Magnetospirillum sp. XM-1: one gene and its partner. The protein of the gene in region 1 binds, or shares a complex with, the protein of each later gene. Links are inferred from orthologs where the notes say so. Each region holds a gene or a part of one and is shown on either strand. Other genes may lie near its edges.

Evidence for each region.
Region 2: the proteins of tig (region 1) and rpsG are in contact, whole or in part, in a crystal structure (PDB 3GTY), measured with the Thermotoga maritima proteins. The link is inferred for Magnetospirillum sp. XM-1 from one-to-one orthologs. Residues at the interface, in WP_004081061.1 of Thermotoga maritima: Glu122, Val124, Val129, Leu130, Tyr133, Glu188, Gly259, Ile262, Tyr263, Glu266, Ser270, Glu273, Gln274, Glu277, Arg308, Gln311, Ile312, Ser315, Tyr316, Glu325, Arg329, Arg336, Leu363, Phe366, Trp367, Arg373, Leu377, Arg381, Leu384, Glu387; in WP_004081843.1 of Thermotoga maritima: Lys34, Lys52, Lys55, Glu59, Arg62, Gln63, Glu66, Asn67, Lys69, Val71, Arg95, Ala109, Lys110, Lys111, Gly112, Arg113, Pro114, Glu117, Glu121, Ile124, Ala125, Tyr127, Asn128, Asn129, Thr130, Gly131, Lys135, Asp139, Arg142, Met143.

Annotation. Positions count from the first base shown.
Region 1 is NZ_LN997848.1:3,633,948-3,642,574, reverse strand. What follows is about bases 1-2,891. They hold tig (trigger factor), read left to right. Parts: upstream 1-698; coding sequence 699-2,084; downstream 2,085-2,891. Other genes in these bases: clpP (ATP-dependent Clp endopeptidase proteolytic subunit ClpP), read left to right, coding at 2,193-2,834; XM1_RS16865 (globin-coupled sensor protein), read right to left, coding at 1-281. Also shown: ATP-dependent Clp protease ATP-binding subunit ClpX, read left to right, coding at 2,995-4,260; lon (endopeptidase La), read left to right, coding at 4,513-6,924; XM1_RS16835 (HU family DNA-binding protein), read left to right, coding at 7,151-7,423; XM1_RS16825 (methyl-accepting chemotaxis protein), read right to left, coding at 7,681-8,627. UniProt on the Bacillus subtilis protein: Involved in protein export. Acts as a chaperone by maintaining the newly synthesized protein in an open conformation. Functions as a peptidyl-prolyl cis-trans isomerase.
Region 2 is NZ_LN997848.1:2,097,818-2,105,200, forward strand. Bases 1,803-4,656 are described here. They hold rpsG (30S ribosomal protein S7), read left to right. Parts: upstream 1,803-2,921; coding sequence 2,922-3,392; downstream 3,393-4,656. Other genes in these bases: XM1_RS09755 (transglycosylase SLT domain-containing protein), read right to left, coding at 1,803-2,113; rpsL (30S ribosomal protein S12), read left to right, coding at 2,538-2,909; fusA (elongation factor G), read left to right, coding at 3,408-4,656. Also shown: XM1_RS09745 (trypsin-like peptidase domain-containing protein), read left to right, coding at 1-744; XM1_RS09750 (hypothetical protein), read left to right, coding at 741-1,145; more of XM1_RS09755, read right to left, coding at 1,154-1,802; more of fusA, read left to right, coding at 4,657-5,492; tuf (elongation factor Tu), read left to right, coding at 5,525-6,715; XM1_RS09780 (hypothetical protein), read right to left, coding at 7,010-7,192.

The DNA of each region.
Region 1 (8,627 bases):
ACCTTGCCGATCTCGGTGACCTGGGCGAAGTAGCGGTCGTCGAACTGGCCGAGGAACACGCTTTCCATCCAATGCTTCTTCTGCATGGAGCGGGCGTGGGCCATGCGCTCGGGGTTGGCGAACATCTTGGCGGTCGCCGGATTGTTGCTGACATGGCGGTAGAAGGTATCGAGAACCCCGTCGATATGTCGCGCCAAGATATCGCGGAATTCCCGCAATGCGCGCTTGGTCTCTTCGTCGATCTGCAGAAAGGCGATGCTTGAAGTGCGGTCGAGGTTCATTTTGCCACCTGATCCCCAATAATACGTAGACAGCGAGTATGAGGCAGGGGGGGAAGGCTTTCAAATCGATTCCGGCCAGAGGCGGATCGGGCGACTCGACTTTTTTCTTGCCCGAAGCCCGGTGGAAAGGAGCTTGCGGCTTTTCCCTGTTTCCCTGGAAACGAACATGCTATAGACAGGACCCTCCCGACGGGGCGGCCCCAGGGCGCGCATTTGCGCGCGCGAAGGCAGCCGGCGTGTTTGGCCGTGCGGGCGTGGTGGAATTGGTAGACACACTGGATTTAGGTTCCAGCGGCGCAAGCCATGGGGGTTCAAGTCCCTTCGCCCGCACCAGCCACCGCCGCCGCCGCCGCTTAAAGCAGGCCGTCTGGCGGGAGCAGCGATTTCAACTCACTCGATTCGATTGGCGATAGACTGATGCAGGTAACCGAGATCAATGCCGAAGGCCTGAAGCGCGAATTCAAGGTCGTCGTTCCCGCCCAGCAACTGGAAACCCGGATGCAGGACAAGCTGGCGGAGATCGCCCGCAACGTGGCCATGCCGGGCTTCCGCCCCGGCAAGGTGCCCATGACCATCGTGCGCAAGAAGTACGGCGGCGCGGTGATGGGCGAGATTCTGGAGAACGCCGTCAACGACGGCGCCGGCAAGGCCATCACTGACGGCAACCTGCGTCCGGCCATGCAGCCCAAGATCGAGATCACCAAGTACGAGGAAGGCTCGGACCTGGAGTTCACCGTGGCGGTGGAAGTGCTGCCCGAGATCAAGACCATGGATTTCGGCACCATCAACCTGGTGCGCGACAAGGCCGTGGTGCCGGACGCCGAGGTGGACGACGCCCTGGCCAAGATCGCCGAGCGCAACGAGACCTCCGAGGCGGTCAAGCGCGCGTCCAAGTCGGGCGACGTGGTCGTCATCGACTTCGTGGGCAAGGTTGACGGCGTAGCGTTCCCCGGCGGCACCGCCGAGGGCTACTCGCTGAAGCTGGGCTCCAACACCTTCATTCCGGGCTTCGAGGACCAGCTGGTCGGCAAGAAGGCCGAGTCGGACGTCGAGGTCAACGTGACCTTCCCCGAGGGTTACGGCAACGAATCCCTGGCCGGCAAGCCCGCTTTGTTCGAGGTCAAGGTCAAGGAAGTGCGCGCCCCCAAGGCCGCCGCCGTGGACGACGAGCTGGCCAAGTCGGTCGGCCTGGAAAGCCTCGACGCGCTCAAGACCGCCATCCGCGAGGAAATCGCCCGCGAGCTGGACGGCGTGTCGCGCATGAAGCTGAAGCGCGCCCTGCTGGACGCGCTGTCGGCGGGTCACGACTTCCAGGTGCCCCCGGGCATGCTGGACGCCGAGTTCGAGGCCATCTGGAAGCAGGTCGAGTCCGATAAGGAAGCCGGCCGCCAGGACCCCGCCGACGCCGCCAAGTCCGAGGACGAGCTGAAGGCCGAGTACCGCACCCTGGCCGAGCGCCGCGTGCGCCTGGGCCTGCTGCTGGCCGAGGTCGGCCGGGTCAACGAGATCAACGTGACCCAGGAAGACCTGAACCGCGGCATCATGATGGAAGCCCGCCGCTACCCCGGCCAGGAGCATCTGGTGCTGCAGTACTACCAGAAGAACACCGAAGCCCTGGAATCGCTGCGCGCTCCCCTCTACGAGGAGAAGGTGGTCGATTTCATCCTGGAGCTGGCCAAGATCACCGACAAGGAAGTGTCGGTGGACGACCTGCGCAAGGACCCCGACGAGGCTTCCGCCGAGGGCGACGCCCCGGCCAAGCCGAAGAAGAAGGCCGCCGCCAAGAAGAAGGCGGCCGAATAGGTCTCGACCCGACGTGCAATGCCCGCGATATTCACCATATGAATATCGCGGGCGGCCAATTTCCTCGGCGTCCGCCCCCGCCGTTGCCAAATCCATGAAGGACGGAACATGCGCGAAAGAGACCCGATCGACCTGTACATGAACACCCTGGTTCCCATGGTGGTCGAGCAGACCAACCGGGGCGAGCGGTCCTACGACATCTATTCGCGCCTGCTGAAGGAGCGGATCATCTTCCTGACCGGACAGGTGTACGACGAGGTCGCCAGCCTGATCTGCGCCCAGCTGTTGTTCCTGGAATCCGAGAATCCCAACAAGGACATCGCCTTCTACATCAACTCGCCGGGCGGCGTGGTGACGTCGGGCCTGGCCATGTACGACACCATGCAGTACATCCGTCCGCACGTCTCCACCGTGTGCATCGGCCAGGCGGCCTCCATGGGCTCGCTGCTGATGACCGCCGGCGAGAAGGGCAAGCGTTTCTCCCTGCCCAACGCCCGCATCATGGTTCACCAGCCGTCGGGCGGCGCCCAGGGCCAGGCCACCGATATCGAGATCCAGGCCCGCGAGATCCTTGCGCTGCGCGCCCGGCTGAACAACATCTATGTTCAGCACACCGGCCAGCCGCTGGACGTCATCGAGAAGGTGATGGAACGCGACAAGTTCATGACCGCCGAGGAGGCCAAGGAATTCGGCCTGATCGACGAGGTGGTGAACAAGCGTCCCGCCGCCGAGGGCGACAGCGCTTCCTGACGTCCGTTCACGCGACAGCGGCCGGGCCGGTTCCTGAACGGAACCCGCCCGGCCGTTTGCTTATGCGGTTCAGGCAGAATTGTCGTTGTCTGGCGTGGCGGGCTGTGTCTAACATGATTTCGCGGGTGCGATGCGGCCGTTTTGATCCAATGGAGTTTCGATGACCAAGTCCTCTAGCGGCGATTCCAAGAACACCCTCTACTGCTCGTTCTGCGGCAAGAGCCAGCACGAGGTGAGGAAGCTTATCGCCGGGCCGACCGTGTTCATCTGCGATGAATGCGTCGAGCTGTGCATGGACATCATCCGCGAAGAGCACAAGACCCACATGGTCCGCTCGCGCGATGGCGTGCCGACCCCCAAGGACATCTGCCAGGTGCTCGATGACTACGTCATCGGCCAGGGCCATGCCAAGAAGGTGCTGTCGGTCGCCGTCCACAACCACTACAAGCGCCTGCAGCACGGCGGCAAGAACAACGAAGTCGAGCTGGCCAAGTCCAACATCCTGCTGATCGGCCCCACCGGCTGCGGCAAGACCCTGCTGGCCCAGACCCTGGCCCGCATCCTCGACGTGCCCTTCACCATGGCCGACGCCACCACGCTGACCGAGGCCGGTTACGTGGGCGAGGACGTGGAGAACATCATCCTCAAGCTGCTGCAGGCCGCCGAATACAATGTCGAGCGGGCCCAGCGCGGCATCGTCTACATCGACGAAGTGGACAAGATCAGCCGCAAGTCCGACAACCCGTCCATCACCCGCGACGTGTCGGGCGAGGGCGTGCAGCAGGCCCTGCTGAAGATCATGGAAGGCACCGTCGCCTCGGTGCCGCCCCAGGGTGGGCGCAAGCATCCGCAGCAGGAATTCCTGCAGGTGGACACCACCAACATCCTGTTCATCTGTGGCGGCGCCTTCGCCGGGCTGGAGAAGATCATCGGCAGCAGAGGCCGGGGTACCTCCATCGGCTTTGGCGCCGACGTGCGCGGCCCGGACGAGCGGCGCACCGGCGAAATCCTGCGCGAGGTCGAGCCCGAGGATCTGCTGAAGTTCGGCCTGATCCCGGAATTCGTCGGCCGTCTGCCGGTTCTGGCGACGCTCGAGGATCTGGACGTCGACGCCCTGATCGACATCCTGTCCAAGCCCAAGAACGCCCTGGTCAAGCAGTACCAGCGCCTGTTCGAGATGGAGGACACCCGTCTCACCTTCTCCGACGACGCGCTGAAGGCCATCTCGGAAAAGGCCATCGCCCGCAAGACCGGTGCCCGCGGCCTGCGCTCCATCATGGAAAGCATTCTGCTCGACACCATGTTCGACCTGCCCGGCCTTGACGCCGTGGACGAGGTGGTGATCAACAAGGAAGTGGTGGAGGGCCGCGCCAAGCCGCTCTACATCTACGCCGAACGGCGCGAGGACACCGGCGCCAGCGCTTAAATTCGGTTCGAAGCGTGAAAAAACGGGCGGGTTCCCCTGATCAGGGGGCCCGCCCGTCGCTTTTCACACAATTCCTAGTGTTCCGCATCGGCCTAAGGCCAAAATCTGCATTGCGGACACCCCCGACAAGACACTAGAATCGTCGGACATGGCTTGACGACGGGGGGAGTCCGCCCCAGCTAGAGCCTGTAACGTGACAGTACAAAGACGGGCCGGCCCAGTTGGGTGGCCCGCCGGCGTGAATGAGGCAGCATGGTCGATACCCCTCCTGGCGATGTTTTTCCCGTCCTTCCGCTCCGGGACATCGTCGTCTTCCCCCACATGATCGTCCCGCTGTTCGTCGGCCGGGAGAAATCCGTGCGGGCGCTGGAAGACGTGATGCGGGAAGACAAGCAGATCCTGCTGGTCGCCCAGAAGAACGCCGCCCAGGACGACCCCACCACCGAGGACATCTATTCGGTGGGCACCGTGTCTACCGTGCTGCAGCTGCTCAAGCTGCCCGACGGCACCGTCAAGGTGCTGGTCGAGGGCGGCAAGCGCGCCAAGATCACCGGCTTTACCGACAACGAGAATTTCTTCCAGGCCACCGCCGAGGTGGTGGACGAGCGTGAAGGCGACCAGCAGGAGCTGGAGGCGCTGTCGCGCTCGGTGGTCAGCCAGTTCGAGCAGTACATCAAGCTCAACAAGAAGATTCCGCCCGAGGTGCTGGTCTCGGTCAATCAGATCGAGGATTCGGCCAAGCTGGCCGACACCGTGGCGTCCCATCTGGCGCTGAAGATCGCCGAGAAGCAGGAACTCCTCGAGATCGAGGTGGTCTCCGAGCGGCTCGAGCGGGTCTATTCCTACATGGAGGGCGAGATCGGCGTCCTTCAGGTGGAAAAGAAGATCCGCAACCGCGTCAAGCGGCAGATGGAAAAGACTCAGCGCGAGTACTATCTGAACGAGCAGCTGAAGGCCATTCAGAAGGAGCTGGGCGAGGGCGACGACGGCAAGGACGAGACCGCCGAGCTGGAAGAGCGCATCGCCAAGACCAAGCTGACCGTCGAGGCCCGCGAGAAGGCCATGGCCGAGCTGAAGAAGCTCAAGTCCATGAGCCCCATGTCGGCCGAGGCCACCGTGGTGCGCAACTACCTCGACTGGCTGCTGACCATTCCGTGGAAGAAGCGGACCAAGGTCAAGAAGGACGTCAAGCTGGCGGAATCGGTGCTCAACGCCGACCATTACGGCCTGGAGAAGGTCAAGGAACGCATCCTCGAATATCTCGCGGTGCAGATCCGCACCGACAAGGTGCGGGGGCCCATCCTGTGCCTGGTCGGCCCGCCCGGCGTGGGCAAGACCTCGCTCGGCAAGTCCATCGCCAAGGCCACGGGGCGCAACTTCGTGCGCATGAGCCTGGGCGGCGTCCGTGACGAGGCCGAGGTGCGCGGCCACCGCCGTACCTATATCGGCTCCATGCCCGGCAAGGTCGTCCAGGGCATGAAGAAGGCCAAGTCGTCCAATCCGCTGTTCCTCCTCGACGAGATCGACAAGCTGGGCGCCGACTGGCGCGGCGATCCGGCTTCCGCGCTGCTCGAGGTGCTGGATCCCGAGCAGAACGCCACCTTCAACGACCATTACCTGGAGGTGGATTACGACCTCTCCGACGTGATGTTCGTGACCACCGCCAATACCATGCGCATGCCCCAGCCGCTGCTGGACCGCATGGAGATCATCCGCCTGTCCGGCTACACCGAGGACGAGAAGGTGGAAATCTCCAAGCGCCACCTGCTGCCCAAGGTGATCAAGGCCGCCGGCTTGAAGAAGGGCGAGTGGTCCATCTCGGACGAGGCGCTGCGTCACATCGTGCGCTACTACACCCGCGAGGCGGGCGTGCGCAACATGGAGCGCGAACTGGCCAATCTGGCCCGCAAGGCGGTCAAGGAGATCGTCTCGACCCGCAAGACCAAGGTCGCCGTCACGCCCCGCAACCTGGAAAAGTACGCCGGCATCCACCGCTACCGCTTCGGCGAGGTGGAGGAACAGGATCTGGTCGGCGTGGTCACCGGTCTGGCCTGGACCGAGGTGGGCGGCGAGCTGCTGACCATCGAGGCGGTCAGCATGCCGGGCAAGGGCACCTTCAGCCACACCGGCAAGCTGGGCGACGTCATGCAGGAATCCGTGCAGGCGGCCCGCTCCTACGTGCGCTCGCGCTCGGTCAGCTTAGGGATCAAGCCCACCGTGTTCGAGAAGCGCGACATCCACGTCCACGTGCCCGAGGGCGCCACGCCCAAGGACGGCCCCTCGGCCGGCGTCGCCATGTGCACCACCATCGTCTCCGTGCTGACCGGCATTCCGGTCCGCCGCGACGTGGCCATGACCGGCGAGATCACGCTGCGCGGCCGGGTGCTGCCCATCGGGGGCCTGAAGGAAAAGCTGCTGGCGGCGTTGCGCGGCGGCATCAAGACCGTTCTCATCCCCAAGGAGAACGAGAAGGACCTGGCCGAGATTCCCGACAACGTGAAGAAGGGCCTGGACATCATCCCGGTGGCTACCGCCGACGAGGTTCTGTCCCTGGCCCTGGTCCGCAAGCCGGTGGCCATCGAGTGGGACGAGCCCGACGACGTGGCCGAAGCCAAGCCGGCCAAGGACGGCGAGGCTGTGGCCGGCGGATTGGTCACCCACTGAGCGCAATAAGGGCATTTCCCTAGTTAAAACCGGCGTATTCCCTCGGGAATCGCCGGTTTTGCATATGTGAGTCGAGGGCGCCAGGGGCGTGGATGCCAGCAAATCCGCCATTTCTCGGCGATTGCGCATTGACGCTATCCGATAGGCTGAATTAGACTGACGGCTGTCTAATTCGATAGGCGGTATTGCCGGCTATCAATGTCGGTATAACGAAGGGGGTCCTCAGGTGAACAAGAACGATCTCGTGACGGCCGTGGCTGGCGCCGCTGGTCTGTCCAAGGCCGATGCGGCTAAGGCCGTGGACGGTGTTTTCGAAGCCATCACCTCCGCGCTGAAGGGCGGCGATGAGGTTCGTCTGGTCGGTTTCGGCACTTTCGCCGTCGCGTCGCGCGCGGCGTCCGAGGGCCGCAATCCCCGCACCGGCGAAAAGATCAAGATTCCGGCCTCCAAGCAGCCGAAGTTCAAGGCTGGCAAGGGCCTGAAGGACGGCATCCAGTAAGGCTGCCCCTTCAAAAGTACATTGCGCCGGCCGCCCGAAGGGGCGGCCGGTTTGGTTTTGGGGGCTTGCCCAAAACCCGAGAGCGTCCTAGAACCTGCCTGTGGGGCGGTTAGCTCAGCTGGCAGAGCATCTCGTTTACACCGAGAGGGTCGGCGGTTCGATCCCGTCACCGCCCACCAAGCCTTCAATACGTGGCTCTTTGAGCGGCCGCAGGCATCGCCTGCCGCCGCCGCTTCGGCCGGCGTCAACGCCTGTTTCTACGCCTGCGCCTCGTCGTTGAGGCGAAGGATGAATTTCTCCGTCTCGCCGGTCAGCCCATCAACGATCTGGGTCAGGTCCTTGGCGCTCCAGATCACGCGAATCGTTCCGGCGCATGTCTGGGCCGAGGCCCGGGCCATCTGGCTGACCGACAGGGCCACCTTGTTGGCCTGATGGGCGACCTCGTCCACATTGCTGGCGATTTCGCGGGTGGACGCGTCCTGCTGCTGGATCGCCCCCGCGATGGCCGAGGAGATGCCGTCCAGGGTGCCGATCACCGAAACCACCTCCTGGATGCTTGCCGACATGGACCGGGTGGAGGCCTGGATCTCGGCAACCTTGCCGCCGATGTCCTCGGTGGCGCGCGCCGTCTGGTTGGCCAGGTTCTTGACCTCGCCCGCCACCACCGCGAAGCCCTTTCCCGCCTCGCCGGCCCGGGCCGCCTCGATGGTGGCGTTCAAGGCCAGGAGGTTGGTCTGCGACGCGATGTCGTTGATGAGGTGGACGATGTCGCCGATGGAGCGCACGACGTCGGAAAGCTCGTCCATCTTCTCGGCGGTGCCTGATACGCCGGCCACGGCCTCCCGGGTAACGTCCCCGGCGCTGCTGATCTGCTGGGCGATCTCGTCGACCGCCAGCGACAGCTGTCTCGCCGCCTCCGAGACGATGCCCGCGTGTTCGCTGGTAATCCTGGCGGCCTCGCCCATTTCCATGGACAGGCTGCCGCTGCGTTCCGAGCGTTCGGACATCTTCTGGGCGGTCATGCGGATGCCGATCGTGGCGGCATCGACGGAATCGACCTTGGCTTTTACCTCCTGCGCATGCTCGGACGCCGCCATGTTGCGCGAGGCCCGATCCTCCTCCTGGCGCTGGCGTGCCGATTGCGCCTCGCGTTCCATCCTCTCCTTGTCGATGGCGTTGCGCTTGAACACCTCGACGGCGCGGG
Region 2 (7,383 bases), 1.5 Mb from region 1 along the record:
CTGCGCGCCCAGGTGGAGGAGGCCGCCGCCGCCTGGCGGCCGGGACGGATTCCGGACCGCCAGGGACCCGTGGACGCGCCGGCCGCCGTCGGCGTCAGCCCGGCCGGTTTCGGCTCGGCGGCGGCGTCGCGCATTCCCGAGTGGCGGCCGCTGCCCGGTACCCTGCAGCGGCCGGCGGGCCGCTCGCGCCTGGGGGCCGAGGAGGTCTTCGCCACCGTCGGCCGCTCGGTCTACGTGGTGGTGGCCGCCCGCACCGAGGAGGAGTTGAAGGCGCGCAAGGGCCGCTTCGGTTCGGCGGTGGCCATGGACGAACGCACCGTGGTGACCAATTGCCATGTCATCGATGAAATGTCCGTGATCCTGCTGCGCCAGGGAAATCAGACCCTGCGGGCCACGCCGTCGGGGGGCGACCCGGCCTCCGACCGCTGCCAGATGACCGTGTCGCCGGGACGGCTTTCCGCCGCGCCGGGCATCCGGGCCTGGGACGATCTGCGGGTGGGCGAGACCGTCTATTCCATCGGCTCGCCCAAGGGCCTGGAGGCGACCCTGGGGCAGGGGTTGATCTCCGGATTGCGGCAGGTCAAGGCGACCCGCTACGTCCAGACCTCGGCGCCCATCTCGCAGGGCTCGTCAGGGGGCGGCCTGTTCGACTCGTCGGGCAATCTGGTGGGCATCACCACCTTCCACATCCGCGACGCCGACGGCCTGAACTTCGCCATCGCGGCCGAGGATTTCTTCCGGTGAAGACGCGGCGCGTCGGGCGGGACGGCTCGTTCATCCCCCTGGGCCTGGGGCCGGTGGGCATCGGCATTCCCCGATGGCTGCCGCTGGTGTTGCTTTATTTCGCCGTCGTCTTCGGGCTGGCCTGGGCGTCGAGCCCGCCCTGGCCCATGGCCGCCACGATGGCCGCCGCCCTCGGTCCCGGCGTGATCGGACTGGTGGATTTGGGCCTGCGGCTGCGCACCACCCATTACCAATGGGTCAATTCCGCCGGAGTCCAACTGGTGGGGGAAGCCTCGATCCTCGACCGGCTGACCTTCCGGGAATGCGGCTGGTATTTGCCCATCGTCAACCTGCCGCTTCCGCTTTGGCTGATCGGAATGGGATTGTCGGCCGCCTTCAGTCATTCCTGGCGGGTGTTTTAGCCGCCTGCCTAAACGTCTCCGCCCGCCTTGATGGATTCGACGATGTCGCGCAGCGATACCGTCTGCGGCCGGCTGGCGCCGGTGGGGGCGGGGGGGATGGCGGTGGGGAAGAAGGGGCTGTCGGGCTGCAGCGCGCTGGCGAAATCCGAAGGCGACACGGTCCGCACCGCCGCCTGGGTGACCGGCGCCACCGCCTGCACCACCTGGGTGAGAGCGGTCTCGGTGGGAGTGGAGGCGGGCGGGGATTCGGGCCGCGCCACGGGACGCAGCGCCGCCAGCTGCGGATTGCCGGATTCGATGGCCGGTTCGTGGGCGGCATCGGCGTCGTCGCCCAGCGCGGTCTTGAAGCGGGCCTGCACACTCTTATAAAGGCCAGCCACGGTGCGCGCCTTGTTGAACACCTCGGGGTTGGCGCGGGCGGCGTCGGGCAGCAGGTGGCGGGCCGAGTGCCTGGGATTGTCCTCCATGCCCTCGATCACCCGGGCTGCTCCGGACGCCCCCAGGAAATGGGCGAGGTAGAGGTCCGACGCTGTGGCCTCGCGCCCCAGGCGCTTCTCCAGCGTCTTGGCGTTGTCCTTGGCGAACTCGGCGGCCATCAGCGACGACAACTTGGGATCCTTGCGCAAATCCAGGATGGCCTTCTTCATGGCCTTGTCGGGCACGTCCAGACGCCCGTCGGCGCCCTTGACGATGGACTCGGCGGCGTCTTCCAGCCCGTGCTTGGCGCCGTGGCGCTTGACCATGTCCAGCCAGGTGCCGGCGGTGAACTGGAACAGCCCCGACGCCGAGGACTTGGTGTTGCGGGCATGGGGGTCGAGGCCGCTTTCCTGGGTGGCCTGGGCGAGGAGATAGCCGAACGACACGCCGGTGCTGTCGGCGGCCTCCTTGATGCCCGACATCACGCGCCCCGACCGGCTGGGCGTCTCGATGGATATGGAGCCGGTGATGTCGGAGTTCGGGGTTTGCATGGCGAACCTCGGAAGACGGAACCATCCTCACCATAGCATGGAAAGGTTACCAAGATTCGACTCGCCGCGATTGAATCTCATTAGCCTCTCGGGCGCCGGGCGCGTGCCGTAAAGCACGCTCGGCTTTAGCCGCATAAGCGGCGCGGCGCCTTGCGCCTGGCCCGGCCCCGATGCGTCGGGACCGGGCGGAGATCTTCCCGACTCTTTCGCTTGACGGGGGGCAGGCGGATAAATAGGATGCGCGCTTCTCGGGGGACCGGCATCCGTCCGCCTGGACGGTTTTCGTTGTCCCGAGGCTTGCGAAACACTGATGACAACGCCGAACAGGTCGGCGACCGAACCGCAAGAAAACCCCGGCGGGGAACTGCCGGCGGGTTTTCTTCTGGTTTTCGTCAAGGGACCTGTGTGAAGGGAAAGTGACTGAATGCCCACGATCAATCAATTGATCCGTAAGCCGCGCCAGCCCGTGGCGGCGCGCAACAAGGTCCCCGCCATGGAGGCCTGCCCGCAGAAGCGCGGCGTTTGCACTCGCGTGTACACGACCACTCCGAAGAAGCCGAACTCGGCGCTTCGTAAGGTCGCCCGCGTGCGCCTGACCAACGGTTTCGAGGTTACCTCGTACATTCCGGGCGAAGGTCACAACCTTCAGGAACACTCGGTGGTGATGATCCGCGGCGGTCGTGTGAAGGACTTGCCGGGTGTCCGCTACCACATCATCCGCGGCACGCTCGATACCCAGGGCGTCAAGGATCGCCGTCAGCGTCGTTCGAAGTACGGCGCGAAGCGTCCGAAGTAAGGAGTTCATCAGATGTCTCGTCGTCACGCCGCTGAAAAGCGCGAAATCACCCCCGACGCCAAGTTTCACGACTATGTCGTCGCCAAGTTCATGAACTGCCTGATGCTCGACGGCAAGAAGTCCGCCGCCGAAGCCATCGTCTATGGCGCCCTCGACAAGATCCAGGCCAAGACCGGCCAGGACCCGCTGAAGGTGTTCCACGAGGCTCTCGACAACGTCAAGCCCGCCCTGGAAGTGCGTTCCCGCCGCGTCGGCGGCGCCACCTACCAGGTGCCCGTCGAAGTGCGTTCCGATCGCCGTCAGGCCCTGGCCATCCGCTGGCTGATCGATTACTCGCGCAAGCGTTCCGAGACCACCATGATCGACCGCCTGTCCGGTGAGCTCCTGGACGCCGCCAACAACCGTGGCGCCGCCGTCAAGAAGCGCGAAGACACCCACCGTATGGCGGAGGCCAACAAGGCCTTCTCGCATTACCGCTGGTAGGAGACCGGATCCATCATGGCTCGTACCACGCCTCTCGATAAGTATCGCAACATCGGCATCATGGCCCACATCGATGCCGGTAAGACGACCACCACCGAACGCATCCTCTACTACACCGGCAAGTCCTATAAGATTGGCGAAGTGCACGAAGGCACCGCCACCATGGACTGGATGGAGCAGGAGCAGGAGCGCGGCATCACCATCACCTCGGCCGCGACCACCGCGTTCTGGCGTGATCACCGCGTCAACATCATCGACACCCCCGGCCACGTGGACTTCACCATCGAGGTGGAGCGTTCGCTCCGCGTGCTCGACGGCGCCGTGACCGTGTTCGACTCGGTGGCGGGCGTCGAGCCCCAGTCCGAGACCGTGTGGCGTCAGGCCGACAAGTACGGCGTGCCGCGCATTTGCTTCGTCAACAAGATGGACCGCATCGGCGCCAACTTCTATCGCTGCGTCGATATGATCGTTGACCGCCTGGGCGCCCGTCCGCTGGTCATGCACCTGCCCATCGGCGAAGAGAGCAACTACGTCGGCATCGTCGACCTGCTGCGCAACGTCGCGGTGATCTGGAAGGACGAAAGCCTGGGCGCCGAGTTCTCCGACCAGCCGATTCCCGCCGACCTCGTCGAGAAGGCCGCCGAATACCGCGCCCAGCTCATCGAGACCGCGGTGGAGATGGACGACGCGGCCATGGAGCAGTACCTGGGCGGCGAAGAGCCCTCCATGGACGTGCTGAAGGCCTGCATCCGCAAGGGCACCATCTCGCGCACCTTCGTGCCGGTGCTGTGCGGCTCGGCGTTCAAGAACAAGGGCGTGCAGCCCCTGCTCGACGCCGTCATCGACTACCTGCCGGCCCCGGTCGACATTCCCGCCATCAAGGGCGTGAAGTACGGCACCGAGGACGAGATCGCCAAGCACTCCACCGACGACGAGCCCTTCGCCGGTCTGGCGTTCAAGATCATGAACGACCCCTTCGTGGGTTCGCTGACCTTCGTGCGCGTCTATTCGGGCGTCGTGGACTCGGGCAGCTACATCCAGAACACCGTGAAGGACAAGCGCGAGCGCGTCGGCCGTATGCTGCTGATGCACGCCAACTCGCGTGAGGAAATCAAGGAAGCCCGCGCCGGCGACATCGTCGCCTTCGCCGGTCTGAAGGACACCACCACCGGTGACACCCTGTGCGATCCGACCCCCAGTTCGCTGGTGGTGCTCGAGCGCATGGAGTTCCCCGAGCCCGTCATCGAAGTCGCCGTGGAGCCCAAGTCCAAGGCCGACCAGGAGAAGATGGGCATCGCCCTGGCTCGTCTGGCCGCCGAGGATCCCTCGTTCCGCGTCACCTCCGATGCCGAATCCGGCCAGACCGTGATCAAGGGCATGGGCGAACTGCATCTAGAAATCCTCGTGGACCGCATGAAGCGCGAGTTCAAGGTGGAAGCCAATGTGGGCGCTCCGCAGGTGGCCTACCGCGAGACCATCTCCAAGGTCTACGAGGTCGACTACACCCACAAGAAGCAGACCGGTGGCTCGGGCCAGTTCGCCCGCGTCAAGATCAAGTTCGAGCCCGCCGAGAAGGGCGCCGGTTACGTCTTCGAGAACAAGGTCATCGGCGGTTCGGTGCCCAAGGAATACGTCCCCGGCGTGGACAAGGGCATCCGCTCGGCCATGGATAACGGCGTCATCGCCGGCTTCCCGCTGATCGACTTCAAGGCCACCCTGACCGACGGTGCCTACCACGACGTCGACTCGTCGGTTCTCGCCTTCGAAATCGCCTCGCGCGCCGCCTTCCGTGAGGGCATCGCTAAGGCCGGTCCGAAGCTGCTCGAGCCGATGATGAAGGTCGAGGTCGTCACCCCCGAGGATTACCTGGGTGACGTGATCGGCGATCTGAACAGCCGTCGCGGCCAGGTCAACGACATGGACCAGCGCGGCAACGCCCGCGTGATCACCGCCATGGTGCCGCTGGCCAACATGTTCGGCTACGTGAACACCCTGCGTTCCATGTCCCAGGGCCGGGCGCAGTACAGCATGACATTCGACCACTATTCGGAAGTGCCCCAGAACGTGTCGGACGAGATCCGCGCGAAGCTGGCCGGCTAATTCGACACCTATCGAGGACGGAGTAAGATACGATGGCTAAGGCTAAATTCGAGCGTAACAAGCCTCACTGCAACATCGGGACCATCGGTCACGTTGACCATGGCAAGACCTCGCTGACCGCGGCGATCACCAAGATCCTGGCCGAGACCGGCGGCGCCACCTTCACCGCCTACGACCAGATCGACAAGGCGCCGGAAGAGAAGGCCCGTGGCATCACCATCTCGACCGCCCACGTCGAGTACGAGACCAGCAACCGCCACTACGCCCACGTGGACTGCCCCGGCCACGCCGACTATGTGAAGAACATGATCACCGGCGCGGCGCAGATGGACGGCGCCATCCTGGTGGTGTCGGCCGCCGACGGCCCCATGCCCCAGACCCGCGAGCACATCCTGCTGGCCCGTCAGGTCGGCGTGCCCGCCCTGGTGGTGTTCATGAACAAGTGCGACATGGTCGACGATCCCGAGCTGCTGGATCTGGTCGAGCTGGAAGTGCGCGAGCTGCTGAGCTCGTATGACTTCCCCGGCGACGACATTCCGATCGTCAAGGGCTCGGCGCTGTGCGCCCTGGAAGACAAGCAGCCGGAGATCGGCCGCGACGCCATCCTGAAGCTGATGGCCGAAGTCGACGCCTACATCCCGCAGCCGGAGCGTCCCAAGGACAAGCCGTTCCTGATGCCGATCGAAGACGTGTTCTCGATCTCGGGCCGCGGCACCGTGGTGACCGGCCGCGTCGAGCGTGGCGTGGTGAAGGTTGGCGAGGAAGTCGAGATCGTCGGCATCAAGGCGACCGTCAAGACCACCTGCACCGGCGTGGAAATGTTCCGCAAGCTGCTCGATCAGGGTGAGGCCGGCGACAACATCGGCGCCCTGCTGCGCGGCACCAAGCGCGAGGACGTGGAGCGCGGCCAGGTTCTGGCGGCTCCGGGTTCCATCACGCCCCACACCAAGTTCGAGGCCGAGGCCTACGTTCTGACCAAGGAAGAGGGCGGCCGTCACACTCCGTTCTTCACCAACTATCGTCCGCAGTTCTACTTCCGCACCACTGACGTCACCGGCGTCGTCGAGCTGCCGGAAGGCACCGAGATGGTGATGCCGGGCGACAACGTGAAGATGCACGTGACCCTGATCGCCCCGATCGCCATGGACCAGGGCCTGCGCTTCGCCATCCGCGAAGGCGGCCGTACCGTCGGCGCCGGCGTGGTTGCCAAGATCGTCGAGTAGTTTTCTGCTCGATCGCTTGAACAGCGGCCCCGGAGGGAAACCTCCGGGGCCGTTTGTTTTTAAAATTCCGTGTCGCGCCGCCGCCGAGCGGGCAACAATAAAGGCGGGTGCGAGGCACCCGCCTGTTCGGCAGCCGGATTAAGGTGAGAGGCCTTATACCAGATCCCAGTGATCGCAACCGATCACTGGGATCGCCCTCATTCGGCGGGCGGGCCCTTGCCTCCCGCCGCATAAGCGGCGCGGCCCTTCGGGCCTAACCAAATCCCGATGAGTTCGGCTCATCGGGATTTGGTATTACGCGGTCTGCGTCATGCGGCTGTGGATGCGATTGAGGGTGTAGGAGAACTTAGGAAAGTGGGGCAGCAGCTGCTCGGCGATCCGCGCCGCCCGCGCCGCGTCACCTTGGCCACTCAGCCGAATGCTCTGAAGAATTTCGGTCAGGTGCTTCCAGTTCAGAATCTTCTGCTGCGCGGTCATCTTTTCCTCCCTTTTTGGAGCTTTTCCATAAAGAGAGATTAGAGCAATTCGCGATCACACTGGTTCATATCCGGCAGCCTTGAAGAAATTTCGGCACTCTTGAGGTTCGTAGAGATCGCAGATTCGGCCGATGGCGTCCCATAGGTCCTGAATGGTCCTGGCAGCCGTTTTTCTGAGGTGTGCCTTGAGCT